Regions from separate parts of the Rhizobium sp. SG2393 genome, predicted to be linked through region 2. Evidence: riboswitches for the same ligand, from Rfam matches in the RefSeq annotation. Region 2 holds a riboswitch; each other region holds the start of a gene.

Region 1 (9,966 bases), on a different contig from region 2:
CTGGGCGACGATGACGGCAACGCAGCGCGGCAAGCTGCTTTACCGCCTGGCGGACCTCGTCGCCGCGCGGGCCCCGGTGCTGGCCGAGCTCGAGACCCGCGACACCGGCAAGATCATCCGCGAGACCTCCGCGCAGATTGCCTATGTCGCGGAATACTATCGCTATTATGCGGGCCTCGCCGACAAGATCGAGGGCAGTACCCTGCCGATCGACAAGCCGGACATGGATGTGTGGCTGCGCCGCGAGCCGGTCGGCGTCGTGGCGGCCATCGTTCCCTGGAACAGCCAGCTCTTCCTCTCTGCCGTCAAGCTCGGCCCGGCGCTCGCCGCCGGCTGCACGCTGGTGGTGAAGGCCTCAGAGGATGGCCCGGCGCCGCTGCTGGAGTTCGCCCGGCTCATCCACGAGGCCGGTTTCCCGGCGGGTGTCGTCAACGTCATCACAGGCTTCGGCCCTTCCTGCGGCGCGGCGCTGACCCGCCATCCGGGTGTGGCCCACATCGCCTTCACCGGCGGTCCGGCTACGGCGGCGACGGTGGTGCGCAATTCGGCCGAAAACCTTGCCAGTACCTCGCTGGAGCTCGGCGGCAAGTCTCCCTTCATCGTCTTTGCCGATGCCGATCTCGAAAGTGCGGCCAATGCGCAGGTCGCCGGCATCTTCGCCGCTACCGGCCAGTCCTGCGTGGCCGGCTCGCGCCTCATCGTCGAGCGCTCCGTGAAGGATCGCTTCCTTGCCATCCTGAAAAGCCGGGCCGAGGCCGTGACGATTGGTTCGCCGCTCGACATGGCAACGGAAGTCGGCCCGCTCTGCACCGAACGCCAGCGCAAGCTGATCGAGAGCGTCGTTTCCGCCTCCGTCGAAGCCGGGGCAAAGCTGGTCGCCGGCGGCAGCCGCCCGAAGGACGAGGGTTTTTACTACGCCCCGACCATCCTCGACTGCGACGGCGTGTCGGCGCCGTCGGTCGAGACGGAGCTCTTCGGCCCCGTGCTCTCCGTCCTCTCCTTCGAGACGGAAGCGGAGGCCGTGCAACTGGCCAATGCCACCCGTTTCGGGCTCGCGGCCGGGGTCTTCACGCAGAACCTCGCGCGTGCACACCGGATGATCCGGAAGATCCGCTCCGGCATCGTCTGGGTCAACACCTATCGCGCCGTATCGCCGATCGCGCCCTTCGGCGGCTTCGGCCAGTCCGGCCATGGGCGCGAAGGCGGGCTTGCCGCCGCGCTCGACTATACCCGCACCAAGACCGTCTGGGTCCGGACATCGGATGATCCGATCCCCGACCCCTTCGTGATGCGGTAATGCCCAGCCCCGACGCCGGGAGAAAAGGGCGCGGGGCACTTGAGACGATCATGCCGAGAACACTCGAACCATCAAAACGTGAAAAAAGGGGAATGACATGAAGAGACTGCTTCTCGCCACCGCGCTGACCGCCATCCTCGCCGCCGCCGGACAGGCTTCCGCCGCCGACATGGTCTTCACCAGCTGGGGCGGCACCACGCAGGATGCCCAGAAGGCGGCCTGGGCCGACAGCTTCGCCGCCACCTCCGGCATCAATGTCGTGCAGGACGGGCCGACCGACTACGGCAAGATCAAGGCCATGGTCGAGGCCGGCAGCGTGACCTGGGACGTTGTCGATGTCGAGGGTGACTATGCCGTACAGGCCGGAAAGGCGGGCCTGCTCGAAAAGCTCGACTTCTCCATCATCGACAAGAGCAAGCTCGATCCGCGCTTCGTGACCGACTATTCCGTCGGCAGCTTCTATTACTCCTTCGTCATCGGCTGCAACAAGGACGCCGCCGGTACCTGCCCGAAAAGCTGGGCCGACCTCTTCGACACCGCGAAGTTCCCCGGCAAGCGCGCCTTCTACAAGTGGTCCGCTCCGGGCGTGATCGAGGCAGCGCTTCTTGCCGACGGCGTGCCGGCCGACAAGCTCTACCCGCTTGACCTCGACCGCGCCTTCAAGAAGCTCGACACGATCAAGGCCGACATCGTCTGGTGGGATGGCGGTGCGGCCTCGCAGCAGCTGCTCGCCTCCGGCGAAGCCCCCTTCGGCTCCTTCTGGAACGGCCGCCTGACGGCGCTGGCCGCCACCGGCGTGACGGTCGAGACCTCCTGGGACCAGAACATCACGGCTGCCGATGCGCTCGTCGTGCCCAAGGGCACGAAGAACAAGGAAGCCGCGATGAAGTTCATCGCCAACGCCACCTCCGCCAAGCCGCAGGCCGAGTTTGCCGCCGTCACCGGCTACGCCCCGATCAACCTCGGCTCGCCGGACCTGATGGATGCGACGGTGCGCAAGACGCTGCCGGACATGCAGGCCGCGTCCCAGGTGAACGCCGACATGGGCTACTGGGCCGAGCACCGCGACGAGATCGGCAAGCGCTGGTACGACTGGCAGGCCAAGTAAGCCGCGCCGAACGACGACATCGCCTGCCGGCGCATTTCAGCCGGCGGGCGTCCTCCAGCAATCAGGGTATTGAAGCATGGCCATGACCGCCACGGCGGCGCCGGGAGCGCGCGTCCAGCGCCGCAGACACGCCGCCTTCGTGTGGGCGCTGCCCGCGCTCGTCCTCATCCTGCTGTTCTTCGTCACGCCCGTTCTCGGCCTTCTGCTGCGCAGCGTGACCGAGCCGACGCTGGGGCTGCAGAACTATGCCGAACTGATCGGTACCGGCACCTATCTGCGCATCTTCGCCAACACCTTTCTCGTCGCCGGCGTGGTGACGGTGTTGTCGGTGGTGATCGGCTATCCCGTCGCCTGGGCGCTTGCCGTTCTGCCGCGGCCCTGGGGCCAGCTGGTCTTCGCCATCATCATCCTGTCCATGTGGACGAACCTTCTCGCCCGCACCTATGCCTGGATGGTGCTGCTGCAGCGCACTGGAGTCATCAACAAGACGCTCCTCGGTCTCGGCGTGATCGACCAGCCCCTGGCGCTCGTCAACAATCTCGTCGGCGTCACCATCGGCATGACCTACATCATGCTGCCCTTCGTCATCCTGCCGCTGGTCGGCGTCATCAGGGCGATCGATCCCGCCATCCTGCGCGCGGGCGCGCTCTGCGGCGCCAACAGCTGGCAATGCTTCACCCGCATCCTGCTGCCGCTGTCGCTGCCGGGTATCGCGGCGGGTGCGCTGATGGTCTTCGTCATGGCGCTTGGCTACTACGTGACCCCTGCCCTTCTCGGTGGCACGGCCAATATGATGCTGGCCGAAATGGTCGCGCAATTCGTCCAGTCGCTCGTCAACTGGGGCATGGGCGGTGCCGCCGCCTTCGTGCTCCTCGTCGTCACGCTCGCGCTCTACGCCGTGCAACTGCGCGTCTTCGGCGCCGGCCGGATCGGTTGAGGAGGACAGACCCATGCTTCTCGATTTCGACCGCCTCGGCCCGTGGAAATGGGTGCTGATCACCATCACCACCCTCGTTTGCCTGTTCCTCATGCTGCCGATCGTCTTCATTGCGGCGCTCTCCTTCGGCTCGTCGCAATGGCTGATCTTTCCGCCGCCGAGCTGGACGACGCGCTGGTATGGCGAGCTGTTCGCCGATCCACGCTGGCTGCAATCGGCCTTCACCAGCCTGAAGATCGCCGCGATCGTCACCGTTCTCTCGGTCGGCATCGGCTTCCTTGCCGCCCTCGCGCTCAACCGCGGCAGCTTTGCAGGGCGAGAGGCGCTGCGGGCGCTGTTCCTGACGCCGATGATCCTGCCCGTGGTGGTGCTCGCCGTCGCGCTCTACGCCTTCTTCCTGCGCATCGGCCTCAACGGCACCACGCTCGGCTTCATCATCGCGCATCTGCTGATCGCGCTGCCCTTCTCGATCATTTCCATCGGCAGCGCCCTCGACGGTTTCGACAAGTCGATCGAGGATGCCGCGATCCTGTGCGGCGCAAGCCCCTGGGAAGCGCGGCTACGCGTCACCGTGCCGGCGATCAGCCATGGCCTGTTCGGCGCCGCCGTCTTCTCCTTCCTTGCCTCCTGGGACGAGGTGGTGCTGGCGATCTTCATGGCGAGCCCGACGCTGCAGACCCTGCCCGTCAAGATCTGGGCGACGCTGCGCCAGGACCTCACCCCGGTCATCGCCGCCGCCTCCACGCTTCTCATCCTTTTCACCATGCTCCTGATGATTATCGCGGCGCTCGTCCGACGCGGCAGCAAACAAGGGACGAAACCATGACCTCCGCCTTCATCGAGATCCGAGACATCAAGAAGCAGTACGGCCCCATCACCGCCGTGAAGGACGTGACGCTCGATATCCGCAAGGGCGAGTTCATGACCTTCCTCGGCCCCTCGGGCTCGGGCAAGTCGACGACGCTCTATATGCTCGCCGGCTTCGAATATCCGACTGCCGGCGACATCAGGCTGAATGGCAAGACGCTGCTCGACACGCCCTCCCACAAGCGCAACATCGGCATGGTGTTCCAGCGCTACACGCTCTTCCCGCATCTGACGGTCGGCGAGAACGTCGCCTTCCCATTGCGCATCCGCCGCCTGCCGAAGGCCGATGTCGAGCGCAAGGTGAAGGAGGCGCTGCGCCTCGTGCGGCTCGAAGGCTTCGAAGATCGAAAGCCGGCGCTGATGTCCGGCGGCCAGCAGCAGCGCGTCGCACTCGCCCGCGCGCTGGTCTACGATCCGCCGGTGCTGCTGATGGACGAGCCGCTGTCGGCGCTCGACAAGAAGCTGCGCGAGGAAATCCAGTTCGAGATCCGCCGCATCCACCAGGAGACCGGCGTGACGATCCTCTACGTCACCCACGACCAGGAGGAGGCGCTGCGCCTTTCCGACCGCATCGCCGTCTTCAGCCAGGGCAGGATCGACCAGATCGGTTCCGGCCAGACCCTCTATGCCGAGCCGGCCACCCGCTTCGTCGCCGGCTTCATCGGCGATTCCAATTTCATCGACACCGAGGTTGTCTCCGTCGAGGGCAGCCATGCGACGCTTGCGCTGCCGGGTGGCGCGACGGTCTCCGGCGTGCCACTCCACAGCAAGGGTCAGGGCAAGACCGCCGCGCTGCTGCTGCGCCCCGAGCGCATCGAGCTGAAGGCGGGCGAGGCAGGTGCCGCTGCTTCCCTCTCCGGCACCATCCGCGACATCACCTTCCTCGGCAACAACACCGACGTGCTGGTGGACATTCCGGCCGGCAAGCAACTCTCCGTCCGCCTTCCCTTCGGCCACCCGATGCTGGGTGGCCTCAGGCCCGCGCTTCCCGTGTCGCTATCCTTCGACCCGGCCACGGTGCACGCGTTTCAGGGGTAAGGGTCTGCCGTCCTCTTTCCCGCTCCTCCCCCACTCCGTCGTCCTCGGGCTTGACCCGAGGACCCATGCGACCCTCTGCGCCTGCGGCCGTGGATCCTCGGGTCAAGCCCGAGGATGACACCGGGTGTGGTTCTGGGTCGTAACGGCCGCCCTCACGACCCCGCAATGGCATGGATACGGTCCAGACCGCCGACGGTCCCGGCCATGTCCTGCCAGACGCCGGTGGCGCCGCGGCGCCAGTCGTCGAGTGCTTCCGGCTGGAGAAGTCGCCCGCCATGGGCGCGGGCCGTTTCCATCGCGCGGGCCTCGTCCTCGGCGATCAGCCGGTTGAAGGTGGCCGCGCCGGCTTGCGAGGCCTCGGCGAGAAGCTGCTGCTCTTCCGGCGTCAGCCCGTTCCAGAAGCCCGCGCCGAAATAGACGACGCCGGAGGCCCAGATGTGGCGGGTTTCGGTCATGCAGGGCACGACTTCATAGAGCTTGAAGCCGGCATAGGCGGATTTGGTGAGGTCCATGGCGTCGGCGACACCGTTCGACAGCGCATTGTAGGTTTCGGTGATGGGGATGCCGACCGGCGTCGTGCCGAAGGCGCTCCAGAGCCGCGTGTGCAGCGGGCTTTGGATGACGCGGATCTTTAGCCCTGCGAGCTGTTCGGGCCGGGTCACCGGCGTTTTCGTCAGCAGGTTGCGGGCGCCGTAGTTGATGAAGGCGGGCGTGATGAACTGCTGGGCGGAAAACCTTTCCTTCAGCTCGGCCCCGACCGGCCCCGTCACCGTCGCCTGCACATGGTCGGCATCGCGGAAGAGGAAGGGCAGGTCGAGGATCTGGGCTTCCGGCACCCAGCCGGACAGCGCAGACACAGTGGCGAGACTGCCCTGGATGGAGCCGAGCCGCACACCTTCTGCCACCTCCTTCTCGCCGCCAAGCGCGCCGCCCTTGACGATGTTGACTGTGAAGCGGCCGGGAAGCCTCGCCTCGAGGGTGGCGGCGATCGCCTGCCAGATCTTCGTCTCCGGCTTGTCGTCTCCGAAGAGGGAGGCCACCGTGATCGTCCTGGCCCTTGCTTCGGCGCGGCCGATGAGGGCGGGGCTGGCGAGTGCGAGCGCCGTGAGGCTGAGGGCGGTGCGGCGGGTGATCGGGGGCATGGGTCAGTCCTTTCAGATAAGAAGGGCGGCACAGGAAATGAGGGCAAGCGCCACCATGAGGGCGGCGAGATAGGGGAGGACGGCGCGGAAGATCGCCCCCGCCGGCACGCCCGTGACGCCGCTGACGACGTAGACGAGGATGCCGAGCGGCGGCGTCAGCCCGTGGATCATCAGGTTGACGACGAGGACGACGCCGAAGGCGACGGGATCGATGCCCGCGGCTATGGCGGCCGGCAGCAGAATGGGTCCGAAGAGCAGGATCGCCGCGCCGATGTCCAGCACGAGGCCGGCGGCAAGCAGCACGAGATTGGCGAGCAGCAGCACGGCGGCGGCCGTTCCGCCGAGCGCCGTGACGAGACCGGTCACCAGCCCTGCCACGTCGTCCACCGCGAGCTGGAAGGCAAAGGGCGCGGCCGTGCCGATCAGCAGGCTCACGGCCGCCGCCTCGCCCGCCGACTGGCGGAAGACACCGGCGATGGCGCGCAGGCCGAGCCCCTGCCCCGCCGCCAGCATCAGCGTGTAGAGCGCGGCAAGCCCGGCCGCTTCCGTCGTCGTCACGATGCCGAAGCGGATGCCCGCGACGACGATGACGCCGAGGCCAAGCGCCGGCAGGGCGGCGCGCAAGGCCGCGCGGCGTTCGCCGACCGACGCCCGCGGCAGGGCGTGGCCTCCCCTGCCCGCGGCCAGATGGATCGCGACCGCCAGGCACAGCGCCATGACGCCGCCGGCCGCAAAGCCCCCGGTCAGCAGCGCACCGACGGAAAGATTGGTGGCGGCGGCAAGGATGAGGAAGGCGATGGAGGGCGGGATGACATTGTCGAGCACGGAGGTCGCGGCGATCAGCGCGCCGGCCTCGGCCGGTCCATGGCCGTGGCGGACCAGCTCCGGCTGGAAGGTCGCGGCCCCGAAGGCGGCGTTGGCGACCGAGGAACCGGAGGCGCCGGAAAACAGGACGCTGGTCAGAAGCGTCGTCTGGGCAAGTCCGGCGCGGCGGTGGCCGACGAGGCTTGCGGCCAGCCGCACCAGCCGGCCCGCCGCGCCGGACGCCGTCAGAAGCCCCCCGGCCAGCAGGAAGAAGGGAATGGCGAGCAGCAGGAATTTCGACAGGCCCGTCACCGTCGTCGAGACGATCGCGGCCTCCGGCAGCGTGCCGCCGAAGGCGATGGCCCCGTGGGCGGCGGCGAGGAAGGCATGCGGCAGGGGTGCGCCGCAGGCAATCCCGAAGGCGGCGGCGAGCGCGAGGAAGAGGCTCGGCGGAAAGCCGCTGTCGATCGCCATGAGGGGGACGGCCACATAGAGGCCGGCCCCGAGCGCGAGCCCGCCGAGGAGCGCGGGCCCCCTGCCCTGCGACAGCCGCGACAGGACGAGGACAACGAGGAGCAGTGCCCCGCCCCCGGCCATCAGGCCGAAGCGCAAGCCCTCCGACAGGCCGAGCGTTGGCGAGATGCCGCCGACGCGGACGGCCACCTCTCCGCCGCCGCAGGCCAGCACGAGCGCGGCCATGACGGTCACGGCATCGGCGAGGACGGCCGCCGGCGCCTGCAGAAGGCCGGGAAGGCGGGCCGTCAGCCCATCGAGCCGCATGGCGAGCGGGCCGGCGAGCGCCAGCGGCGCGGCAAGCGCGATCATCGCCAGTTGCAGCCAGATCGCCAGATCCTCCGCGCCGGCCAGGGACCGGTGCAGGAGATAGCGCAGCGCCGCATTGCCGACGACAAGCGCAAGCAGCACGGCAAGGAGGACTGCCGCAAGCGCAGACAGCGCCCCTTGCAGCCGGGTCAAAAGCCGCGCGGCGGCCGCCGCGCCCTGGCCGCCCTCTTCCGCCGAAATTCCGATGGCCGACACGCCGGACCTCTCCTTGCGACGATCCGGCCATGGCATGAGGGACAACAGGATTGCCGTGGGGTGAACCGGCCATCACAGGCCGCGCCAGGCATCCGCACCGTCCCTCCGCCAGTATGAGCTGGATCAGGTTCATCGGGTTCCTGCGCTGCCTGAATCGGACCTTTCGGTCGCATCCGGTGGCCAGCAGTATCTCAGCCCCTTGTCGGGACGCCCCTGGTGATTGGCCGTGACTTTGGCCGAGCGGCCGGGCTTCGTCAAGCGGTGTCCCGCACAGGCGCCGGGGCGCTCCGTTCAGGCCGCCTTGGCCCGCATGCGCTTGCGAAAGGCCTGCGGGCGGTCGCGGAAGCGGTCGGCAAAGGCCTCGTAGAAGCGGGAGACGGAGCGGAAGCCGGATTCGTAGGCCACCTCCGTCACCGAAAGATCGGAGGAGATCAGCAGCGATTGCGCCGTATCCAGCCGGTGGCGCACGATCGCCTGGTTGATGGTATGGCCGACCGAGCGGCGAAAGAGCGTCATGGCATAGTTGGGGTGCAGGCCCGCGGCAGCCCCCACATGGCTTGCCGAAATATCCTCCAGCGCATGCTCGGCGACGAAGCGCAGCATGGTCTCGACATGCTCGATCCGCTCGCCGTCATGGGCCGAGAGCGAGGCGATCGCCGCGCCGTCCTCGCGCAGGTCCCGCCAGCCCTCCCGCTCGATGCGCAGCACCCGGGCCGTCAGTTCGTTGCGCACGATCTCCGTCAGGTCGCTGTCGGCGGCCAGCAGCTCCTCGCGCCATTGCGAGAAGATATCGCGGTCGTGCGGGCGGATCGTCAGCGCCTCCACCATGGCGCCGCGAAACACCGCATCGCGGAACCGGCTAAGCTGCGCCATGCCGAGAAAGACCGACATCGGCACATAAAGGCAGATGAAGCGCGTTCCCTCGGCCCGGTCGATCACCTGATGCGGGATCATGCCCCAGAACAGGCAGAGCCGGCCCTCGCTCAGCGTCAGCTCGCGGCCGTCGAACCAGTAGGTCATGCGCCCCTCCAGCAGGAAGTTCAGCTCGATCTGGCTGTGCATGTGCGGGCCGGGCATGCGCTGCACGGTCATGCTGGCGCCTGCGCAGAAACGGTGATCGCCGAACACCACCAGCGGATGGCGCGGGTCGAGATCCGGGTGAACCGGGATGGATTCGTCGGCCTGTTCGATCACGTGGATGGAGCTCATCTTAGGATCCCGGAAAAAATTGCTGAAACAGCGGTAGAATTGTACGGCATCGCGGGCGAGGATCAAGTCAAGCCTTTCCGCAGGCCAAGGGAGAAGCATTCGGCCCGGCGGAAGGTGCGGACTATCAGGGTCATCGGGAGGAAAATATGACCGTTTTCAAGCGCTTCGGCGCCCTTGCAGCCGTTTTCATGCTGTCGTCGACCGCCTTTGCCGGCGAGATCACCATCAATTCGGACCATTCCGACCCCGTGCCGAAGAAGGCCATGGAAGAGCTGATCGCAGACTTCCAGAAGGCTCATCCGGATATCACGGTGAAGTGGAACAACTTCGACCACGAGGGCTACAAGTCCGCCATCCGCAACTTCCTGACGGCCGATGCGCCTGACGTCGCGGCCTGGTATGCGGGCAACCGCATGGAACCCTTCGTCAAGGCCGGCCTTTTCGAGGATGTCACGGATGTCTGGACCAAGAACGGCCTCGACGACCAGCTGAAGTCGGCAGCGCCCTCCATGACCATCGATGGCAA
Region 2 (9,966 bases):
GCCGGTGCGGTCAATTCGCCGAAGCTGCTGCAGGCGTCGGGCATCGGGCCGGGCGCGCTGTTGCAGCAATTCGGCATCCCTGTCGTCATGGCGAACGACCATGTGGGCGGCAATTTGCAGGACCATCTCGGCATCAGCTATTACTACAAGGCGAGCGAGCCGACGCTGAACTCGGTGCTGTCGCCCTGGTGGGGCAAGGCGATGCAGGGCGCGCGCTATCTCCTGACGCGGCGGGGGCCGCTCAGCCTTTCCGTCAACCAGTGCGGCGGGTTCGTGCGCTCCGACGCCCACCTTTCGCGGCCCGACCAGCAGATCTACCTCAACCCGATGACCTATACGACGACGCCGTCGGCGAAGCGGCCCCTGATCCGGGTCGACAGCTTTCCGGGCTTCATCCTCTCCTTCCAGCCGGCGCGGCCGACCAGCCGGGGCTGGATCACGCTTGCCGCGCCGGATCCCGATGTCGCGCCGAAGATCGTGCCGAATTATCTCTCGACGGAAAAGGATCTGGCGGACGTGATCGCCGGCGGGCGGCTGATCCAGCGGATGGCGCGCACGGCGGCCATGCGGGCCTTCACCAAGGCGGCGATGGCGCCCGACATTCTCGCGCTGGATGACGCCGGCATTCTCGAGGATTTCCGCAGGCGGTGCGGCAGCGTCTTCCACCCCGTTTCCACCTGCCGCATGGCGCGCGATGCGGGGGAGGGCGTGCTCGACAGCCGGCTGCGCGTGTTCGGCGTGACAGGGCTTCGCGTGGCCGATGCCTCCGCCTTTCCGAACGTCACCTCGGGCAACACGAACGCCCCCACCATCATGCTCGCCCACCGCGCCGCCGATCTCATCCTGGCGGATGCGGCCGGCGCGGAAACCGAAAGGATGTCCGGATGAAGCTCGACCGCATCGAAACCTTCGTCGTCGCCAATCCGCCGCCGCGCCATGGCGGGCGCTACTTCATCTTCGTGCGCCTGACGACCGCTTGCGGCATCAGCGGCGTCGGCGAGATCTACAACGCCACCTTCGGCCCGGATCTGTGCGCGGCCATGGCGGTCGATATGTTCACCCGCCAGTTCGAGGGCCGCGATCCGCATTCCATCGAGGAAATGTGGCGGCGCAGCTATGGCGCCGGTTACACGATGCGCCCCGACGTGACGGTCATGGGCGTGCTGAGCGGCCTCGAAATGGCGTGCTGGGACATTATCGGCAAGGCGGCGGACCAGCCGGTCTATCAGCTGCTGGGCGGGCGCGTGAATGCGCGGCTGCGCAGCTACACCTATCTTTACCCGGCCGAAGGCGACGTCTATCCCGATCCGTCGCTGCCGAATGTCTACAACGATCCCGACCTCGCCGCGGAGGCCGCGCTGAAGGCGGTGGAGCTCGGCTTCACGGCGGTGAAGTTCGATCCGGCCGGTCCCTATACGATCTATGACGGCCACCAGCCGCGGCTGGAGGATCTGGAACGCTCGGAAGCCTTCTGTGCACGCATCCGCGAGGCTGTCGGGACGCGGGCGGATCTCCTGTTCGGAACCCATGGCCAGTTTACCGTGTCGGGCGCGAAGCGCCTGGCGCGGCGGCTGGAGGCCTATGATCCGCTCTGGTTCGAGGAGCCGATCCCGCCGGAAAACCCGGCCGACATGGCAGAAGTCGCGCGCTACACGGCCATTCCCATCGCGGCTGGCGAGCGGCTCTGCACCAAGCATGAATTTGCCCGGCTGCTGGAGGCAGGTGCCGCCTCGATCCTGCAGATGAATCTCGGCCGCGTGGGTGGCCTGCTGGAAGCGAAGAAGATTGCCGGCATGGCGGAGACGCGCTCGGCCCAGATCGCGCCGCATCTCTATTGCGGGCCGGTGGTGGCGGCGGCGAACATCCAGCTCGCCACCTGCAGCCCGAATTTCCTGGTGCTGGAATCGATCGGGCGCTTCGACGGCCCCTTCATGCAGTTCCTCAACGAGCCGATCGGCTGGGAGGACGGCTATGTCATACCGCCCACGGCGCCCGGCCTCGGTGTCACGCTCAACGATGCGGCGATCGCCGCCAATCCCTACACCGGCAACGAACTTCACCTGAACCTCGTCATCGAGCCGCTTCTCCCTTGAGCCGTTCGGACGTCCTCCAATCGAAAGGTCCTGCAATGCGCTATGGTTTCATCGGGCTCGGCAATCTCGGCGGTCATCTGGCGGCCAGCCTGCGCAAGAGCGGCTTCGAGGTCGTGGTGCATGACCGCGATCCGGCAACGGCTGACCGGCTGCTGGCGCTCGGCGCGACCTGGGCCGACAGTGCCGGCGCGCTGGCTGCCGATTGCGATGCGGTGCTGACCTGCCTGCCGTCGCCGACCGTCTCCGAAGCGGTGCTCGGCCAGATCCTGGAAACGGCGAAGCCGGGAACGACCTGGATCGAGATGTCGACGCTCGGGCGCGACGAAATCCTGCGGCTGGCGGATATGGCCGCAGCCAAGGGCGTTTCGACCATGGAACTGCCGGTGACCGGCGGCGTGCATCTGGCCGCGCAGGGGCGCATCACGATGCTGGCCGGCGGCGACAAGGCGCTCGTTGATCGCCACATGCCGGCGCTGGAAGCGATGGGCGAGCAGATCTTCTACATGGGCCCGCTCGGCAGCGCCGCCGTCATCAAGGTCATCACCAACATGCTTGCCTTCATCCACCTCGTCGCCGATGGCGAGGCGCTGATGCTCGCCAAGCGCGGCGGGCTCGATCTGGCGCAGTCCTGGAAGGCGATCAAGGCGAGTTCCGGCAACAGTTTCGTCCACGAGACCGAGGGCCAGTTGATCCTCAACGGCAGCTACGACGTGGGCTTCAACATGGATCTGGCGCTGAAGGATCTCGGCTTTGCCATGACCTTCGGTCGCGATTTCGCCGTGCCGCTGGAACTTGCCGGCCGTACCCACGAGATCTTCCTGAAGGGCAAGCAGGCTTATGGCGGCGGCGCGCAGTCGACGCAGATCGTCAAGCTGCTGGAAGATGCTGTCGGCACCGATCTTCGCGCCGACGGTTTTCCCGCACGGCTTGAGTAAGCGCGGACGCAAAGGCGCGCGGCACCGTGTGGACGGTCCGCGCGCGATTGACATCGATCAGGTTCGAAGGCCTCAGGCCTGCAGGCCGCCGAGGCGGGAGAGGAGACGCAGCGCCTCGATGCGATCCGGCTCCCAGAATTCCAGACGCGTGCGACCGTCATTGCGGCGCGAGATGGCGAAAGCTTCGCGCTCCATGCCGATTTCCATCAGGCGATCTTCGAGCGCAATCGGGTCGGCGGCCAGCGGGCCAAGCGGATCGAGAACGACGTACTGCGTCTGCATCTTGACTTCTCCTCAGCGTTATTGCCGCCATCCAGCCTTTCGGGTCCGGCCGGGAGTTGCGGATTTATGATGCGATGCAGCATGTCACATTCTTGGCGCGTTTCAATATCAACCAATTGTTAACCTTACCTTTTAGACGAAAAATTTACGTTTTGCACATGCGAAACGATTTGATTTTTCGCCTCACGGGCCGGTTGCGAAATCTTCGATGATCGGACAGTCGGGTCTGTCGTCTCCATGGCAGGCGGAGACGAGGTGTTTCAGGGTTTTCGTCATCGCCGCGATGGCCGCCTGCTTGCGTTCCAGCTCGGCGATATGGTCGAGCGCGATGGCCTTGACGTCGGCGCTGGCGCGGCTTCGATCCTGCCATAGTGCGAGCAGCACGCGCATCTGCTCGACCGAAAAGCCGAGATCGCGGGCGCGGCGGATGAAGCCGAGGCGGTGCAGGTCGTCCGTGCCATAGACGCGGTATTGCGAACCCGGCATGCGGTCGGGCACGATCAGGCCGATTTCCTCGTAGTAGCGGATCATCTTGGCCGAGATGCCGCTGAGGCGTGCTGCCTCGCCGATATTCATGCCGGCACCTTCCCGGGTTGGCCGGCAAAGGCGCGCAGACGGAGTGCATTGCCGACCACGAAGGCGCTGGAAAGGGCCATGGCGCCCGCTGCCAGCATGGGCGACATGAGCGTTCCCGTCAGCGGATAGAGCGCGCCGGCGGCCACGGGGATGAGGCCGACATTGTAGGCGAAGGCCCAGAACAGGTTTTCGCGAATATTGCGCATGGTGGCGGCGCTGAGCCTGACGGCGCGGACGACGGCGGTCAGATCGCCCGACATCAGCACCACGTCGGCGCTTTCGATGGCGATGTCCGTGCCGGTGCCGAGCGCGATGCCGACATCCGCGGAGGCGAGCGCCGGCGCATCGTTGATGCCGTCGCCGACGAAGGCGACATGGCCTGCCCTGCCGAGCCTTGCCCTGATCTCTTCCAGGGCCGCCACCTTGCCGCCCGGAAGGACGTCGGCCACGACATGGTCGATGCCGAGATCCGCGGCAATGCTCTGCGCCGTGCGCTGGTTGTCGCCGGTGATCATGGCGAGCTTCACGCCGACGCGCCGGAGATCGGCGAGGGCTGCGGCGGTCGTCGGCTTGATGCGGTCAGCCACCGCGCCGATGGCGGCCACGCTGCCGTCGATGGCAACGAAGAGCGGCGCGCGGCCGGCGCTGGCGAGGCTTTCGGCCTGTAGAGCGAAGGTGGAGAGATCAATGCCGGCTGCCTCCAGCGCGCGGGCGGCGCCGACGACGATATTCTGCCCACCCACCGTTCCACGGATGCCGAGACCGGGATCGGCCTCGACGCCGGTGGCGGACGACAGGCTAAGGCCCTCCCGTCTGGCTGCCGCGACGATCGCCGCACCGACAGGGTGTTCCGAGCGGCTTTCGAGACTTGCGGCACGTGCCAGCACTTCCAAACGCTCAAAGCCGGGGGCGGTCCAGAGATCGGTGAGCTCCGGGCGACCTTCGGTCAGCGTGCCGGTCTTGTCGAAGGCGATGAGATCGACGTCGCGGAGGCGCTGCAGCGCGTCGCCCTTGCGGAAGAGGATGCCAAGCTCGGCGGCGCGGCCGGTCGCCACCATGATCGAGGTCGGCGTGGCCAGCCCCATGGCGCAGGGGCAGGCGATGATGAGGACGGCGACCGCATTGACGAGTGCGCCCCCCATGCCGGCCTCAGGCGCAAAGACGAGCCAGGCGATGAAGGTCAGCGCCGCGGCAGCCATGACGGCCGGGACGAAGCGGGCGGTGATGCGATCGACAAGGCCCTGGATCGGCAGCTTTGCCCCTTGGGCCGTCTCCACCATGCGGACGATCTGGGCGAGCAGCGTGTCGGCGCCGACCTTGGTGGCCTCGAAAGCGAAGGCGCCATTGCCATTGATGGTGCCGGCGACGACCGGGCTGCCGGGCGTCTTTTCCGCCGGCATGGGCTCGCCGGTCACCATGGCTTCGTCCACGTGCGAGCGGCCCTCACGCACGATGCCATCGACCGGTATCCGCTCGCCGGGACGGATGAGGACGATGTCGCCGGGGCGGACGGTTTCCACCGCGACATCGACCTCGGCACCGTCACGCCGAAGGCGGGCGGTCTTCGGGGCAAGGCCCGCCAGCTTGCGGATGGCATCTCCCGCCCGGCCGCGGGCGCGGCCTTCCAGGAAGCGTCCGGCGAGAATGAGCGTGACGATGACGGCGGCGGCTTCGAAATAGATGTCGGCGCGCCCATCCGGCAACAGGCCCGGCAGGAAGGTCGCGACCGTTGAATAGAGCCAGGCGGAGCCGGCGCCCAGCACGACCAGCGCGTTCATCTCCGGCGCGCGGCGCATCAGGCTCGTGATGCCCTGGCGCAGGATCTCGCGTCCGGGGATGGCAAGCACCAGTGTAGCGAGCAGGAATTCGGCGATGCGCAAGGGCTCGACGCCGAGCGCACTGACGATGACATGGTGGAAGGCGGGAAAGAGGTGGCCGCCCATTTCCACGATGAAGAGCGGCAGCGTCAAGATGGCCGCAAGCCACATGCTGCGGCCGAGCGCATCCGTCTCCGCGCGGCGCAGGGCGTCGAGATCGAGGGCAGGCCTGCCGGGCTCCGCCTGAAGTGCCAGCGTGCCGAAGCCGGCAGCGGCCACGGCCGCATCAAGGTCGGATTGCAATGTGGTCGGTGTGGTGGAAACGGCAGCAGTGCCGGCGGCAAGGTTGACGCTTGCGGAGGCCACGCCCGGTACGGCAAGCAGGGCCGCTTCCGTGCGGCCGACGCAGGAGGCGCAGTGCAGGCCGGTGACGGCGAAGCGTCGCTCCTCCAGAACAGGGCGAAAACCGGTGCCGTCGATCGCAGCGATCACGGCCGGCATCGCCTGCGGCAGGGCGGCGCGATCGGCAAACTCGACCGTGGCACGGTGGGTGGCGATATTGACGCTCGCCTGGGCGACGCCCGGCACGGCACGGATCGCCTTTTCGACGCGGCCGGCGCAGGAGGCGCAGTGCATGCCCTCGACGGGGATATCGGCCGCGAGCGCGTGGCCGGGGCGTCCACCGACGACAGGGTGGATCGTCTGTCCTGTTGCGTGGCCGCCAGGTCTCGTCGCCATATCCATCGTCGTCTCCTTGCCCGTCTTCGGCCATCGCCGTGACGGGTCCTGCATGCTTGCGACCGCACGGGGTCAAAGCGGTGTCTGTGCGGTTTCGTTCCCATGGATAAGGGTTCCCATCATGGGAAGGTCAAGCCCTGTTGACGCAAAGAGTTGACAGCCGCGACAAATCTCATGATGGTGGGCGCATTCCGAGGGGGGCATCGAACGATGCTGAGATGGCGGTGAGCCGGACCCTTGAACCTGATCCGGGTCATACCGGCGTAGGAACGGAAAAAAGCGGCTGCTGCTGCTCATCTCCCATTCCCCGCTTCACCTGGATCTCCGTGGCACGACAGGGAGATCGACAATGGCTTATATGTCTGGACTGACGGAACCGCCGGGCGCTTGCCGCATGCCGGAGCGGCTTCATGATTTCGAGCATTCCCGCGCGGGTGCCTGAGCCGTGCGCCCCGCCGATGCTTTCGGCGGGCTGACGCTGATGCTTGCCCTGTGGCAGGCCGTGGTGTCGCTCGCCAGTCCTCCCGCCTATCTGCTGCCGGCGCCTGTCGATGTGCTCGGCGTCTTCTTTCGCCTGGGCGGCTCTCTTGCGTTGCATGCAGGTGCGACGGGGCTGGAAGCGCTTGCGGGATTTGCGGCCGGCAGCCTGCTTGGGGCGGGAACGGCCTTTCTCTTTGCGGCGCTGCCGGCGGTCGGGCGCTTTGCCTGGCCCGTGCTGATGGTGGTGCAGGCCGTGCCTGTCTTTGCGCTGGCGCCGCTGCTGGTCATCTGGTTCGGCTTCGGCCTTGCCTCGAAGATCGCCATGGCGACGCTCGTCATCTTCTTTCCCGTTGCCTCGACGTTCGCCGATGGGCTTCGCCGCACCGATCCGGTGCTGATCGATGCGGCGGCGCTCACACCCGCCTCGCGGCTGCAGGTGCTTCTCAGCCTGCGCGTGCCGCTGGCGCTGCCGGCCCTGATCTCGGGGCTGCGCATCGCTGCGCCGCTCGCGCCGCTTGCCGCCGTCGTCGGCGAATGGGTCGGGGCCTCCTCCGGCCTCGGCTTCCTGATGGTGCAGGCCAATGCCCGCATGCAGACGGCAACACTCTTTGCCGCCCTCATTCTCGTTGCCGCCATGAGCGTCGGTCTACGCCTTGTCGTGGATCGGCTGACGGCCGGGCTCACGCCCTGGGCGCGCGACAACACCCTCGACCTTCATCCGATCCGGAGACTGGACCCTGCATGACACGCTTTTTCACGACTTCTTTCCCGGCGGCCATCCTTGCTCTCCTCGCCACGCTGGCCGCCGCACCGGACACGCATGCCGCCGAGAAGCTGACGGTGATGCTCGAATGGTTCGTCAATCCCGACCATGCGCCGCTGGTGATCGCCAGGGAGAAGGGCTATTTCGCCGATGAGAATCTCGACGTGACGCTGGTGCCGCCGGCCGATCCGTCGTCGGTGCCGCGTCTGGTGGCGGCGGGCGAGGCGGATATCGGCATCCATTACCAGCCGAACCTCTATCTCGACCACGCCGCCGGCCTTCCGCTCGTCAGGATCGGCACGCTGGTGGAAACGCCGCTGAACACGCTGACGGTGCTGGCTCAAGGGCCGATCAAGACGCTTGCCGATCTCAAGGGCAAGACGGTCGGCTATTCCGTCGCAGGCTTCGAGACGGCGCTCCTGTCGCGCATGCTGGGTTCGCAAGGGCTGACGGCGAACGACGTGACGCTCGTCAACGTCAACTTCTCCCTCAGCCCCTCGCTGATTGCCGGCAATGTGGATGCGACGATCGGCGGCTTTCGCAATTTCGAGCTGACACAGATGGATATCGAGGGCCACAAGGGCCGCGCCTTCTATCCCGAGGAGCACGGCGTTCCCGCCTATGACGAACTGATCTATGTCGTCGACAAGGCAAAGTTGGCCGATCCGCGCCTGCCGCGCTTTCTGGCAGCTGTGGAAAAGGCAACCATCGAGCTGACCAACCATCCGGATGAGGCTCTTTCCACGTTCATCAAGGCCTATCCCGACCTCGATGACCGGCTTAACCGGCAAGCCTTCACCGATACGCTGCCGCGGTTTGCCAAGCGGCCAGCCGCGCTCGATACGGCGCGCTACGCCCGCTTCGGCGCCTTCATGGCCGAGAGCGGGTTGATCGACGTGGCGCCGCCGGTCGCGGATATCGCCGTGGAGGTGACGAAGTGACCGTCGCGCTCGCCCCCGTCGATGCCGATGTCGCGGCAAGGCTTCTGGAGAGGGTCCGCACGCGCCGGCCGCGCGTGCATTGCCTCATGAACACCGTGGTACAGAAATTCGTCGCCGATGGCGTGACGGCGGTCGGCGGCATCCCGTCCATGACATCGTCGGAAGAGGAGGTCGCCGTCTTCGTGCGTCGGGCCGATAGTCTGACGGTCAATCTCGGCACGCTGGATGCGGCCCGGCGCGCGGCCATCGGCGTGGCGGCGTCCGTTGCGGTCGCGGCGGGAAAGCCGTGGATTGTCGATCCCGTCCATTGCGACTATTCGCCGGCCCGCCTCGCCTTTGCGCGGGAGCTCTCGATGCTTGGGCCCGCTGCCGTCCGTGGCAATGCGGCCGAGATGATGGCGCTCGGGCTGAGGGCAGGGCTGGAGGGTGGCCCGGCGGTAGTGATCACCACCGGGCCAGTGGACCGGCTCCTTTCGGCCACGCGCTCGCTGAGGGTCGAGAACGGCCATCCGCTGATGGCGGGTGTGACGGGCACGGGGTGTCTCGCCGGTGCGGTGATCGCCGCCTTTCTCGCGGTCGAGCCGGACGCACAACTGGCCGCCGCGGCAGCGCTTGCGACGACCGGAGTGGCGGCCGAACGTGCCGCGCCCGGCGCGCGCGGGCCGGCGAGCTTCGGCATCGCCTTTCTCGATGTGCTGGCGACGCTGTCGCCGGACGATCTCCTGACCCATGCGAGGATCCATGATGACAGAGCGTGACGGGGCGCAGACCGGCGCCTCCGGCCTTTCCGGACGACCCATCGACTACCGGCTGAACGCCATTCTGGATGCGTCGCTGATCAAGGACGCAGACGAAGACGGGGCCGAAAAGCTTGCCGCCCTTGCGGTGGCCGCGGTGCGCGGCGGCACGACCATCCTGCAATATCGCGACAAGACGGGTTCGACGCGCCGGATGGTGGACAATGCTTGCATCATCTTGCGGGCCATTGCTGGCTCCGGCGTGCCGCTTGTCATCAACGACCGGGTGGATGTGGCGCTCGCGGCCGGTGCCGACGGCGTGCATCTCGGGGCTGATGACATGGAGATCGAGACCGCGCGGCGTCTGCTCGGTCCAGGAGCCATCATCGGCATGACGGTGAAGCGGCCGGTAGAGGCGCAGGCGGCCGGGATCGCGCCGATCGACTACGCCTGCATCGGCGGCGTGTTCGAGACGCTATCGAAGCGCAATCCCGATCCGCCGGTGGGGCTCGACGGCTTTGCCGGGATGCGTGCCCTGATCCGCTCTGCCCGACCGCGCCTGCCTGTCGGAGCCATTGCCGGCATCACGCCGGAGCGTGTGCCG
Region 3 (9,966 bases), on a different contig from region 2:
TATCTTAAATGGCATCAACATAGAAAAACGTCAATCGACTTTCCTTATCGAGATGTCCGCATCATTAAGGGCATTAGACGTTCGCTACTTAGCTTTCCGTCTGCATTTCCCCTGCCAGACCCACGCGCCGATCGCGATGACCGCGAGAACCGGTGCGACGATGCCGAAGGCGCGCAGGGGCTCGCCGATGGCGGCGGCGGTGAGGCCGCCGGCGAAGCCTGCGCCCATCTGGATGAAGCCGAGGAGGGCGGAGGAGGAGCCGGCAAAGGCGGGGAAGGGCTGCATGGCATCGGTCGTGACCTGCGGGGAGACGAAGGCGATGCCGAAGGCGTAGACGGCGACGGGGGCCATGACGGTGAGGAAGCCGACCGGCAGCAGGCCATGACCTGTCGCGACCATGCCGAGCGCGCCGATTGCAATGAAGGCCAGGCCGATGGCGACCGCAGCCGCGCCCGTGTGGTGGCGCATGAACTGGCGGAGCGCCAGCGAGCCGAGAAAATAGGAGCCGGATTGCATCAGCATGCTCGCGCCGAACTGCGACGGCGTGAGGCCGGCTTCGTTGATGAGCAGGAAGGGCAGCATGGTGGCCCAGGCATAGAGCGCGCCCACCGAGCCCGCCATGATCAGCGCCCGCGTCAGGAAGCGGCTGTCGATGATCAGCGCCCCGTAGGCGCGGATGACGCCGCCCGGCCTCGTAAGCCCCGGATTGGGAATGGTCGTTTCGCGTAGCGACAGCAGGGTCACGGCAAGCGACACCAGGCCGAAGGCGACCATGAGGGCGAAGACGGACGGCCAGCCGAAGGCGGCGAGCGCGATGGCGCCAAGGCTGGGGCCGAGCGCCGGACCGACGGCGAGCATGATGCCGATGAGGTTCATGATGCCGGCACCCTCGTCGCCGGTATACTGGTCACGCACGATGGCACGGGCGACCGTGATGCCGACAGCCGCGCCGATACCCTGGATCAGGCGGCCGAGAATCAGGAGATCGACCGTCGGTGCGAGCGCCGCCATCAGGCTGCCGACGAGGTAGACGATGAGGAAGCCGATCGTTGCCTTGCGCCGGCCATAGGCGTCCGAGAGCGGCCCGGCGGCAAGCTGGGCAATCGAGAAGCCGGCAAAATAGGCCGAAAGGGTGAGCTTGATCGCCGATTCCGTCGTGCCGAAGGCTGTGACCAGCGTCGGCATGGCGGGCGTGTAGAGCGACATGGAGATGGGGCCGAGGGTGGCCAGCATGGCGCCGATCAGGCTGGTGCGGCGCGTGCTCATCAGGGACATGGGTCTGCTCCCGGCGCATGTCGGCCGACGGCCGTCGGTGGCCGTTTCCGTTGCGCCATCATGAACGATCGTTGGATCAGGTCGCCTCGTCCTGACTGAGACGTCCGGGGGTTTTGTGGTCCTTGCCCCGGTGTGGGGCGGGGTGTGACGAACGGGTCGGCATGGTCCCCCTCATCCGCCTGCCGGCACCTTCTCCCCGTTGGGGAGAAGAGACCAAGCCGATGGCTTCCAAGCCAAACGGGTGCATGGAGATGCGTCCTTCGATAGCGTTCTGCGCCACTTGGCAAGGCGCCAAAGCGTGCCCGACGTCTCTTCTCCCCAACGGGGAGAAGGTGCCGGCAGGCGGATGAGGGGGCTGCGCGGCAGGACCTATGGATCGTGCCCTGCATGTTCGAGTAGCGCCAACATCGTAGTCCTTTAGCTCTGCAAATCACGATGCCCCACGGCTTTCCCGCGCCTGTGCCACGCTGACACGGCATCGGGCGAGATGTCCTGCATTCAACTAGGATCGGCGCCGGGTTTTGACAGATGGCAGCAATCGCTCTTTGCGCGCCGTGCCGTATCAGCCGCCCAGTTCCTCGCGCAGCATTTCCAGCTCCAGCCACTCGTCTTCCATGCGCTGCAGATCGGCGCGCAGCTTTTCGAGTTCGGCCGCAAGCTTGGCGAAGGCGTTGGGGTCGCGCGTGAAGAGGTTCGGGTCGGCCATCTTCTCCTCGCGCTTTGCCATTTCGGCCTGCGCCTTTTCCATCTGGCCCGGCAGGTTTTCCAGCGCGAACTTCTGCTTGAAGGAGAGCTTGCCCTTGGCCTTGCTGGCTTCCGGCGCCGGTGCTGTGTCCGCGGCCTTCGCCTTTTCGGCCTTCTGCTCGCGGCGGCGCTCTTCCTCCGCGCCCTTGCGCTGGGCGAGCATGTCGGAATAGCCGCCGGCATATTCGATCCAGCGGCCATCCGGCGCGTCCGGCTGGGCCGGTGCGATGGTCGAGGTCACGGTGCGGTCGAGGAAGTCGCGGTCGTGCGAGACGAGGATGACGGTGCCGGCAAAGCCTGCGACGATTTCCTGCAGCAGGTCCAGAGTCTCGATATCGAGGTCGTTGGTGGGCTCGTCGAGGATCAGGAGGTTGGTCGGCCGGGCCAGGATGCGGGCGAGCATCAGGCGGGCGCGCTCGCCGCCCGACAGGCTGCGGATCGGTGTGCGGGCCTGCTCCGGCTGGAAGAGGAATTCCTTCATGTAGCCGGTCACGTGGCGCTGCACGCCGTTGACGATCAGGTTCTCGCCGCGCCCGTCGGTGAGGTAGTTGGCGAGCGAGTCGTCCAGATCGAGGTTTTCGCGGCGCTGGTCGAGGGTGGCGATCTCCAGATTGGTGCCGAGCTTGATCGTGCCGGTGTCCGGCTCCAGCTGTCCCGTCAGCATCTTCAGAAGCGTCGTCTTGCCCGCGCCGTTCGGGCCGACGAGGCCGATGCGGTCGCCGCGATGCACGCGCATGGAGAAGGGCTGCACGATGGGGCGATCGCCATAGGTCTTGGTGATCTTTTCCGCCTCGATCACCAGCTTGCCGGATTCCTGCGCGTCGGAGACGGTGGCCTGCACGCTGCCCTGCGGGCCCTTGTGGCCGCGGTAGCGCCCGCGCATGTCCTGAAGTTCGCCGAGACGGCGCATGTTGCGCTTGCGTCGTGCGGTGACGCCGTAGCGCAGCCAATGTTCCTCGCGCTCGATGGCCTTGCCGAGCTTGTGTTGTTCGAGTTCCTCGGCCTCCAGCACCTCGTCGCGCCAGGCTTCGAAATGGGCAAAGCCGCGGTCGAGCCGGCGGGCTGTGCCGCGGTCGAGCCAGACGGTGGCGGTGGAGACTTTTTCGAGGAAGCGGCGGTCGTGGGAAATGACGACGAGGGCGGAGCGGCTCTTCACCAGTTCGCCTTCCAGCCATTCGATGGTCGGCAGGTCGAGATGGTTGGTCGGCTCGTCGAGCAGCAGGATATCCGGTTCCGGCGCCATGACGCGGGCAAGGGCCGCGCGGCGGGCTTCACCGCCGGAGAGGTCGGCCGGATTTTCCTGGCCGGTGAGGCCGAGATGCTCGAGCAGATAGGTGACCTGGTAGGGATCGTCGCCCGGCCCGAGGCCGGACTCGGCATAGGCTGCCACCGTCTCGAAACCGTCGAAATCAGGCGCCTGATGCAGGTAGCGGATGGTGGAGGCCGGGTGGCGGAAGACTTCGCCCGATTGCGCCTCGACCATGCCGGCGGCGATCTTCATCAGGGTGGACTTGCCCGAGCCGTTGCGGCCGACGAGGCAGATGCGGTCGCCGGGCTCCACCTGCAGGCCGGCGCCGGCCAGAAGCGGCGCGCCGCCGAAGCTCAGGAAAATGTCGTCGAGTTTCAGAATGGGAGGTGCCACGGATCAGGCTCCGGAAAAGTCTTGCGGGCGGGCGAGCAGAACGGCCCGGCCGGCATGAAGGGTGATCGTCACCGTGCCTTCGGCGACGTTGGAAATGGTGCGCGACGAGCCGAAGGGCAGGTGGAAATCGTCCAGCGGGTAGCGCGCGCCGGCAATGGAGAGGCCGTCGAGCGCGGTCAGTCCGAGGATGGAGAACAGCGCACCCTCCGGCAGATCGATCGAGGTCCGGCCCGTGAGGATCGGATAGGCCTCTTCCTCGCCGGAGGTCATGGTGATGTCGAGGCCCTGCTCGGCGAGGCGGACGGCCAAGAGCAGGTGCATGAAGGCGTGGTCGCTGCGCTCGCCGCCGAGCGCGCCGGGCATGACGATGGAGCGGGCGCCGCGCGACAGCGCTTCGGCAATGGCGATCTCGCCATCCGTCTCGTTCTTGGCGGCCGGATAGGGCATGCGCGGCACATCCGGAAAGGCGGCCAGCAGATCGGCGGGCGTGGAGTCGAAATCGCCGACCCACAGTTCGGGCGTCAGGCCGAGGGCGGCGGCGTGACGCATGCCGCCGTCGGCCGCGATCGTCCTGCGGCCGGCGACCATGGCGGTCAGGCGCCCGGTCGGCGTCAGCGTACCGCCCATGAGGATGGCGAAAGCCGTTTGGTCCAGATGATCCATGGGAGAAGCCCTTAACGCAGTCGCCGGCAAAACTGAACGCCTTCCTGCCAAGAAATCGACAGGGCCATGCCTGTCATATTTCCCTTGAAAGCCGTTCGCCGGCCAAGTACCGTCTCGGCGCTCTAACGGGGTGCCGAAACCTTCTCATCATCGAGAAGGACGGCTGAGAGGCTGAGAACGCCAACCCGAAGAACCTGATCCGGTTAGCACCGGCGGAGGGATTAGACGGCACATCCAGCGCCCTATTCCCGTTCAATACGATCAAGAGGAGGCGCGGATGCGCATGAAATCGATTCTGTCCTGTGGTTTTGCAAGCCTTGTCGCGGCGCTGGCCGCCGGTCTTTCGCCGGCCGTTGCCGAAGACAGGGTGCTGACGGTCTACACCTATGAGAGCTTCACCAGCGAGTGGGGGCCGGGCGCCAAGGTGGCGGAGGCCTTCGAAAAGACCTGCGCCTGCAAGGTGAACTATGTCGCGGTGGCCGATGGCGTGGAGCTTCTGACGCGCCTCAAGCTCGAAGGTGCTGCTGGCAAGGCCGACGTGGTGCTCGGGCTCGACACCAACCTCGTTGCCGAGGCCAAGGCTACCGGCCTGTTCGCGCCGCATGAGACCGATACGTCGGCCGTCACCGTGCCCGGCGATTTCAAGGACGATGTCTTCGTACCCTATGACTATGGCCACTTCGCCGTCGTTTATGACACCGAGACGCTGAAGACGCCGCCGAAGAGCCTGAAAGAGCTGGTCGAGGGGGATCCGTCGCAGAAGATCGTGATCGAGGATCCCCGCACCTCTACGCCGGGGCTCGGCCTCGTTCTCTGGATGAAGTCGGTCTATGGCGACAAGGCGGGCGAGGCCTGGGCCAAGCTCAAGGGGCGTGTGCTAACGGTGACGCCCGGCTGGTCGGAGGCCTACGGGCTCTTCACCAAGGGCGAGGCGCCGATGGTGTTTTCCTACACGACCTCGCCGGCCTATCACATGGTGGCCGAGAACACGGAGCGCTACCAGGCCGCTTCCTTCTCCGAGGGGCATTATATCCAGATCGAGGTGGCGGGCGTGACGAAGGCCGCGCATGATCCGGCCCTTGCCCGTCAGTTCCTGTCCTTCATGACTGGGCCGGAATTCCAGACCATCATTCCCACCACCAACTGGATGATGCCGGTCGGCAAGACCAGCGAACCGCTGCCGGAGGCCTTCGGCAAGCTGGTCCGGCCGGAAAAGACCTTCCTGATGTCGCCGGAAGAGGTTGCCGCCAACCGCAAGGCGTGGATCGACGAGTGGTTGGCCGCGATGAGCGTGAACTGAGGCTGACGTGTTCGCACCGGCGGATCGACGGCGCATCATCGGCGGGGGCGCGGCGGGACTGGCCGTGCTCCTTGCCTTCGTCTCAGCGGCGGCCATCGCTTTGTGGCAGGCCGCCCCGCCGTCGAGCGGGGCGGATGGTCAAGGCTTCGATGCCTATGTGCTTGGCGTCGCCCGCTTCACGCTGGTGCAGGCAAGCCTTTCCACGATCCTGTCCGTGCTGCTCGCCATCCCCGTCGCACGCGCGCTTGCGCGGCGCGGCGCCTTTCCGGGGCGGATCTGGATCGTGCGGCTGATGGCGCTGCCGCTCGGGCTGCCGGCGCTGGTGGCGGCCCTCGGCATTCTCGAAATCTGGGGGCGGCAGGGTCTCGTCAATGCCGGCCTCGGTTTGCTGGGGCTGGCGCAGCCCTTCAGCATCTATGGCCTGACGGGCATCCTGATCGCCCATGTTTTCTTCAACCTGCCGCTCGCGACACGGCTGATGCTCGCCGAACTGGAGCGCCTGCCGGCGGAAAGCTGGCGTCTGGCCGCCAATCTCGGCATGGGGCCCGCAAGCCTCTTCCGTTTCGTGGAGTGGCCGGCGATCCGCAGCGTGCTGCCGGGGGCGGCGGGGCTGATCTTCATCCTTTGCGCCACGAGTTTCACACTGGTGCTGACGCTCGGCGGCGGGCCGGGGGCATCCACGCTGGAGGTGGCGATCTATCAGGCGCTGCGCTTCGATTTCGATCCGCGCCGGGCGATGCTGATGTCGGCGCTGCAGATCCTGTTCACGCTCATGGTTCTGGCGGCGCTGCGGCTGATCGGCCCGATCGCGGAGAGCGGCGCGACCGCCGGCGGACGGGTGCGGCGCTTCGACGGGAGGACGGCCGCATCGAAGGCCGGCGACGGGGTGGTGATCGCGCTGGCGGTCGGGTTCGTGGCGGCGCCGCTGTTGGCGGTCGTTGCCTCCGGCCTTGCATCCGATCTCGGCCGGCTCGTGCGGGATCCGCTGGTGCATCAGGCGCTGGTCACCAGCCTCTTGATTGCGGCCTCGGCGGCGCTGCTGTCGCTGGCGATCGCGGTGCCGATGCTGCGGGCGCGGCAGGCGATTGCGGCGGGGCGGCGGGCCCCAGTGCCGCTGGCCGTGCTGGCCGGCGTGCTCCGGGATGCGCCGTCGGTGGCGTTGCTGGTGCCGCCGGTCGTTCTGGGGGCGGGCTGGTTTCTTCTGCTGCGTGGCTTTGGCGACGTTCAGCAGTTTGCGGGGCCGGTCGTCATCGTCGTCAATGCGCTGATGGCGCTGCCCTTCGTCTGCCGCGTGCTGGAGCCGGCGCTTGCCGCCTATCAGGCACGCACCGCACGGCTGGTCGCCTCGCTCGGCATGGGCGGCGTTTCCGCGCTCAGGCTTGTCGTCCTGCCGGTTCTGGCGCGGCCGCTGGCGGCGGCCCTTTCCTTTGCCATGGCGCTGTCTCTGGGGGATCTCGGTGCCGTGGCGCTGTTCGGCTCCCAGGATTTCGTAACGCTGCCCTGGCTGCTCTTCAGCCGGATGGGCGCCTATCGCAGTGCGGATGCGGCGGGGCTGGCGCTGTTTCTCGCGATCATCTGCCTTCTTCTGACCATCGCCGGCAGTCCGCGTCAGGCAGATCAGGAGGCTGGAGGATAAGCATGGCGGAGGAAGCAATCCGGCTGGAGGCGGTGCAACTGCGCTTTGGCGCGGTCACCATGGATTTCGACATCGGCTTCACCGCAGGCCGCATCACCGGCATTGTCGGTCCCTCCGGCTCGGGAAAATCGACGCTGCTCAACCTGATTGCCGGCTTCGAGATGCCGGACAGCGGCGCAATCCGTATTCTCGGAACGGACATGACGGCGCTCGGGCCCTCCGCGCGGCCTGTGTCCGTCATCTTCCAGGACAACAATCTCTTCGCGCATCTCGATGTCGCGACCAATGTCGGGCTCGGGATCGATCCCGCGCTGAGGCTGGATGCGGCAGGCCGCGCAGCCGTCAGCGAGGCCTTGGCGAAGGTGGGGCTCGCCGGTTTCGAACGGCGCCGGCCGCCGACACTGTCCGGCGGGGAGCGGCAGCGGGTGGCGCTGGCGCGCGCGCTGGTCAGGCGTCGGCCGATCCTGCTGCTGGACGAACCTTTCGCCGCGCTCGACCCTGTCCGGCGGGCGGAGATGGGCGACCTCATCGTCGGGCTGAAGCGCGAGACGGGCGTGACCGTGCTGCTCGTAACCCACCAGCCGGACGATGTGGCGCGGCTGTGTGATGCCGCGGTGGAGATCGAGGCTGGCCGTGTACGGGCGGTGCGATCCCTGCGCTGACGTCTGTGGCTGTTTGGCGGGAACTTCCGCGGCGCTCCTGCCGTTCGGGTGGAAACCCCCAGGCCAAGAGGAGAGTACCATGCCCCAGGGCGACAAATCCGCCTACACCGACAAGCAGAAGCGCAAGGCCAGCCACATCGCCGAAAGCTACGAGGACCGCGGCGTCTCCAAGGACGAGGCGGAAGCCCGCGCCTGGGCGACGGTCAACAAGCAGGATGGCGGCGGCAAGAAATCCGGCTCCGGGCGCAAGAAGCCCGCGCATCATTGAAGCGACAGGTTTCACACGCCCGACGCGGAACCAATGGTCCCCAAGGCGCATTTGGTTGCGAGATTTGACCCGAACACATGAGGAGCAGACCCATGGCAGCCAAGGATATCCGTATCCTTTCCGAGGGCGATCAGCAGATCGTCGAGTTCGTCGGTGAAGATCGGGAGGTCGTTTCCGTGCGGCTTTCCCGGCGCGCTGACAATGACGACGATGCAATCCGCGATGCCACCAGCCTTCTTGTTCGCATGAGTAGCGCGCCGCAGGCCGCAAACGACCATGACGCCAAGGGCGGCTCACCGCGCGAGAGCCTTGAGGCCGAGCAGCGCCGGCAAGCGACCAGCAACGAGAATGCCGATCTCGACAAGGCGCTGAAAGACACGTTTCCTGCAAGCGACCCCGTTGCCGCCACCTCCGGCGCTGTCGGCGTGGACCATCGCCGTCCCTCGAACTGATCCTATGCACGAGACCGAAGACGCGCTCCGGGCCAACCGGAGCGCGTCTTTTCATGCCGATATTCCCGGCGCTGACGTTTAGAAGCGCCCGTGCATCAGGCTCATGCCGTTGATCATCGCCGGTACTGCCAGGCGTCCGCCAATGTTGTGCGGATGGTGGAGGTCGACCTGATGGGGAGCCGACACTGCCGTGACGGTATCATTGCGCGGAGCGCGAAGATCGGTTGCGTGGGTACGCGATGCCCTCGCCATTGCCAGGCGTTTGCCGCGCACGGGTTTGCGTCGAAGGATCATGCTGCTCTTCCCTTTCGGTTTATGCCGAAAACAAGAACAGATGGCGGGCCGGATCGTTCCATCCCGCCCGCGTTTCGGGGCGACTTAAGCCTCAACGGGCTTTCTGGCTTTCGCCCGACCGGTCGCCGCGGGCTTGGTCGAACCCGCTTCGGAAGGCTTCACCTTCGCGCTTGCCGCGCCCGTTGCCTTTGTCGCGGCGGACTTGGACGGCGCGGTGACGGGTTTTTCCTTCTGCGTGGCCGATGCTTTTCTGGTCCCGCTGCGGGCGGCCTTCGGCGCCGGTTCTGCCGAAACGAGTTCGCGGCGAGCCATCTCCCAGTGGCGCAGGTCTTCGCCGTGCGGGTGGCCTTCGGCCTCCCAGATCGCGTAGGCGCGGTCGCGGATACGGCTTTCGAGGGTCAAGTCCATCTATCGTCTCCCATGCTCAATCAGGCCGGACGGCAATATCCGGGTGGAGGCCCGGCGAACGATCGGCGGTGGGACGAGAAACGGACCGGATCGAATCGCGCGATCATCGGGCGTCACTTACCGTAAACAACTTTTGACGGACCGGCCACCCCCTCGACCTCGTGCGCTGAACGAGCCGGGGTCTTGGCCACAATTTGACCGTGCCGGCATGGGAGGCGGTCTGAGGCTCGGGCATACGCACTTTGCGGGCGTTGCGACAAAACCACGCCAATCGATAAGTTTGGCAAACTGCTAGAAAACGGCCCGCGAAATCGTATAGACCGAAATCATTGGCGCATCGGGGTTTTCGCCCTATCTAGGGTGGCGTGTTGCCTGCCCTTGATGCGGTTGGCGCCGCTGACGTGATGGATGACCGCGGCATGCGGTCGGTCGGATTGACGGATGGAAAAGGGTCGGCTCGGGGTTGAGGGATCGAAACGGAACGGAGCGGCCGCAGGATGGCGACGCACCGGGCTGGCGCTTGCGCTGTCGACGGCGACAGTCCTGTCCGGCTGCCAGTCGATCCTCGAGCAGTCCTACGAGCCGAGCGTTCAGCCGTCGTCTAATCCACAGATCGTTGAGG

Evidence for each region. A riboswitch is a leader RNA that binds a small molecule or an ion and turns the genes downstream of it on or off. The one in region 2 is predicted to bind thiamine pyrophosphate.
Region 1: another riboswitch for thiamine pyrophosphate. It lies ahead of ACED18_RS13745 (TRAP transporter large permease); the one in region 2 lies ahead of ACED18_RS07550 (ABC transporter permease).
Region 3: another riboswitch for thiamine pyrophosphate. It lies ahead of thiB (thiamine ABC transporter substrate binding subunit); the one in region 2 lies ahead of ACED18_RS07550 (ABC transporter permease).

The regions. Positions count from the first base shown of each region.
Region 1 is NZ_JBHGAP010000006.1:9,340-19,305, reverse strand. Features, by position in the region: gene ACED18_RS13775 (aldehyde dehydrogenase) at 1-1,297, shown strand, start outside; gene ACED18_RS13770 (ABC transporter substrate-binding protein) at 1,395-2,405, shown strand; gene ACED18_RS13765 (ABC transporter permease) at 2,488-3,342, shown strand; gene ACED18_RS13760 (ABC transporter permease) at 3,356-4,168, shown strand; gene ACED18_RS13755 (ABC transporter ATP-binding protein) at 4,165-5,247, shown strand; gene ACED18_RS13750 (TRAP transporter substrate-binding protein) at 5,400-6,389, opposite strand; gene ACED18_RS13745 (TRAP transporter large permease) at 6,402-8,222, opposite strand; TPP riboswitch at 8,314-8,456, opposite strand; gene ACED18_RS13740 (helix-turn-helix domain-containing protein) at 8,523-9,440, opposite strand; gene ACED18_RS13735 (ABC transporter substrate-binding protein) at 9,587-9,966, shown strand, end outside.
Region 2 is NZ_JBHGAP010000001.1:1,597,583-1,607,548, reverse strand. Features, by position in the region: gene ACED18_RS07580 (GMC family oxidoreductase) at 1-888, shown strand, start outside; gene ACED18_RS07575 (mandelate racemase/muconate lactonizing enzyme family protein) at 885-2,093, shown strand; gene ACED18_RS07570 (NAD(P)-dependent oxidoreductase) at 2,129-3,028, shown strand; gene ACED18_RS07565 (hypothetical protein) at 3,101-3,310, opposite strand; gene cueR (Cu(I)-responsive transcriptional regulator) at 3,494-3,886, opposite strand; gene ACED18_RS07555 (heavy metal translocating P-type ATPase) at 3,883-6,339, opposite strand; TPP riboswitch at 6,626-6,728, shown strand; gene ACED18_RS07550 (ABC transporter permease) at 6,887-7,666, shown strand; gene ACED18_RS07545 (ABC transporter substrate-binding protein) at 7,663-8,625, shown strand; gene ACED18_RS07540 (hydroxyethylthiazole kinase) at 8,622-9,383, shown strand; gene thiE (thiamine phosphate synthase) at 9,370-9,966, shown strand, end outside.
Region 3 is NZ_JBHGAP010000007.1:30,809-40,774, forward strand. Features, by position in the region: gene ACED18_RS14810 (multidrug effflux MFS transporter) at 85-1,275, opposite strand; gene ACED18_RS14815 (ABC-F family ATP-binding cassette domain-containing protein) at 1,838-3,661, opposite strand; gene ACED18_RS14820 (thiamine diphosphokinase) at 3,665-4,324, opposite strand; TPP riboswitch at 4,441-4,562, shown strand; gene thiB (thiamine ABC transporter substrate binding subunit) at 4,608-5,624, shown strand; gene thiP (thiamine/thiamine pyrophosphate ABC transporter permease) at 5,632-7,260, shown strand; gene ACED18_RS14835 (ATP-binding cassette domain-containing protein) at 7,263-7,922, shown strand; partial or broken gene ACED18_RS14840 (plasmid stabilization protein) at 8,002-8,187, shown strand; gene ACED18_RS14845 (hypothetical protein) at 8,283-8,642, shown strand; gene ACED18_RS14850 (hypothetical protein) at 8,721-8,936, opposite strand; gene ACED18_RS14855 (DUF2934 domain-containing protein) at 9,021-9,344, opposite strand; gene ACED18_RS14860 (M48 family metalloprotease) at 9,786-9,966, shown strand, end outside.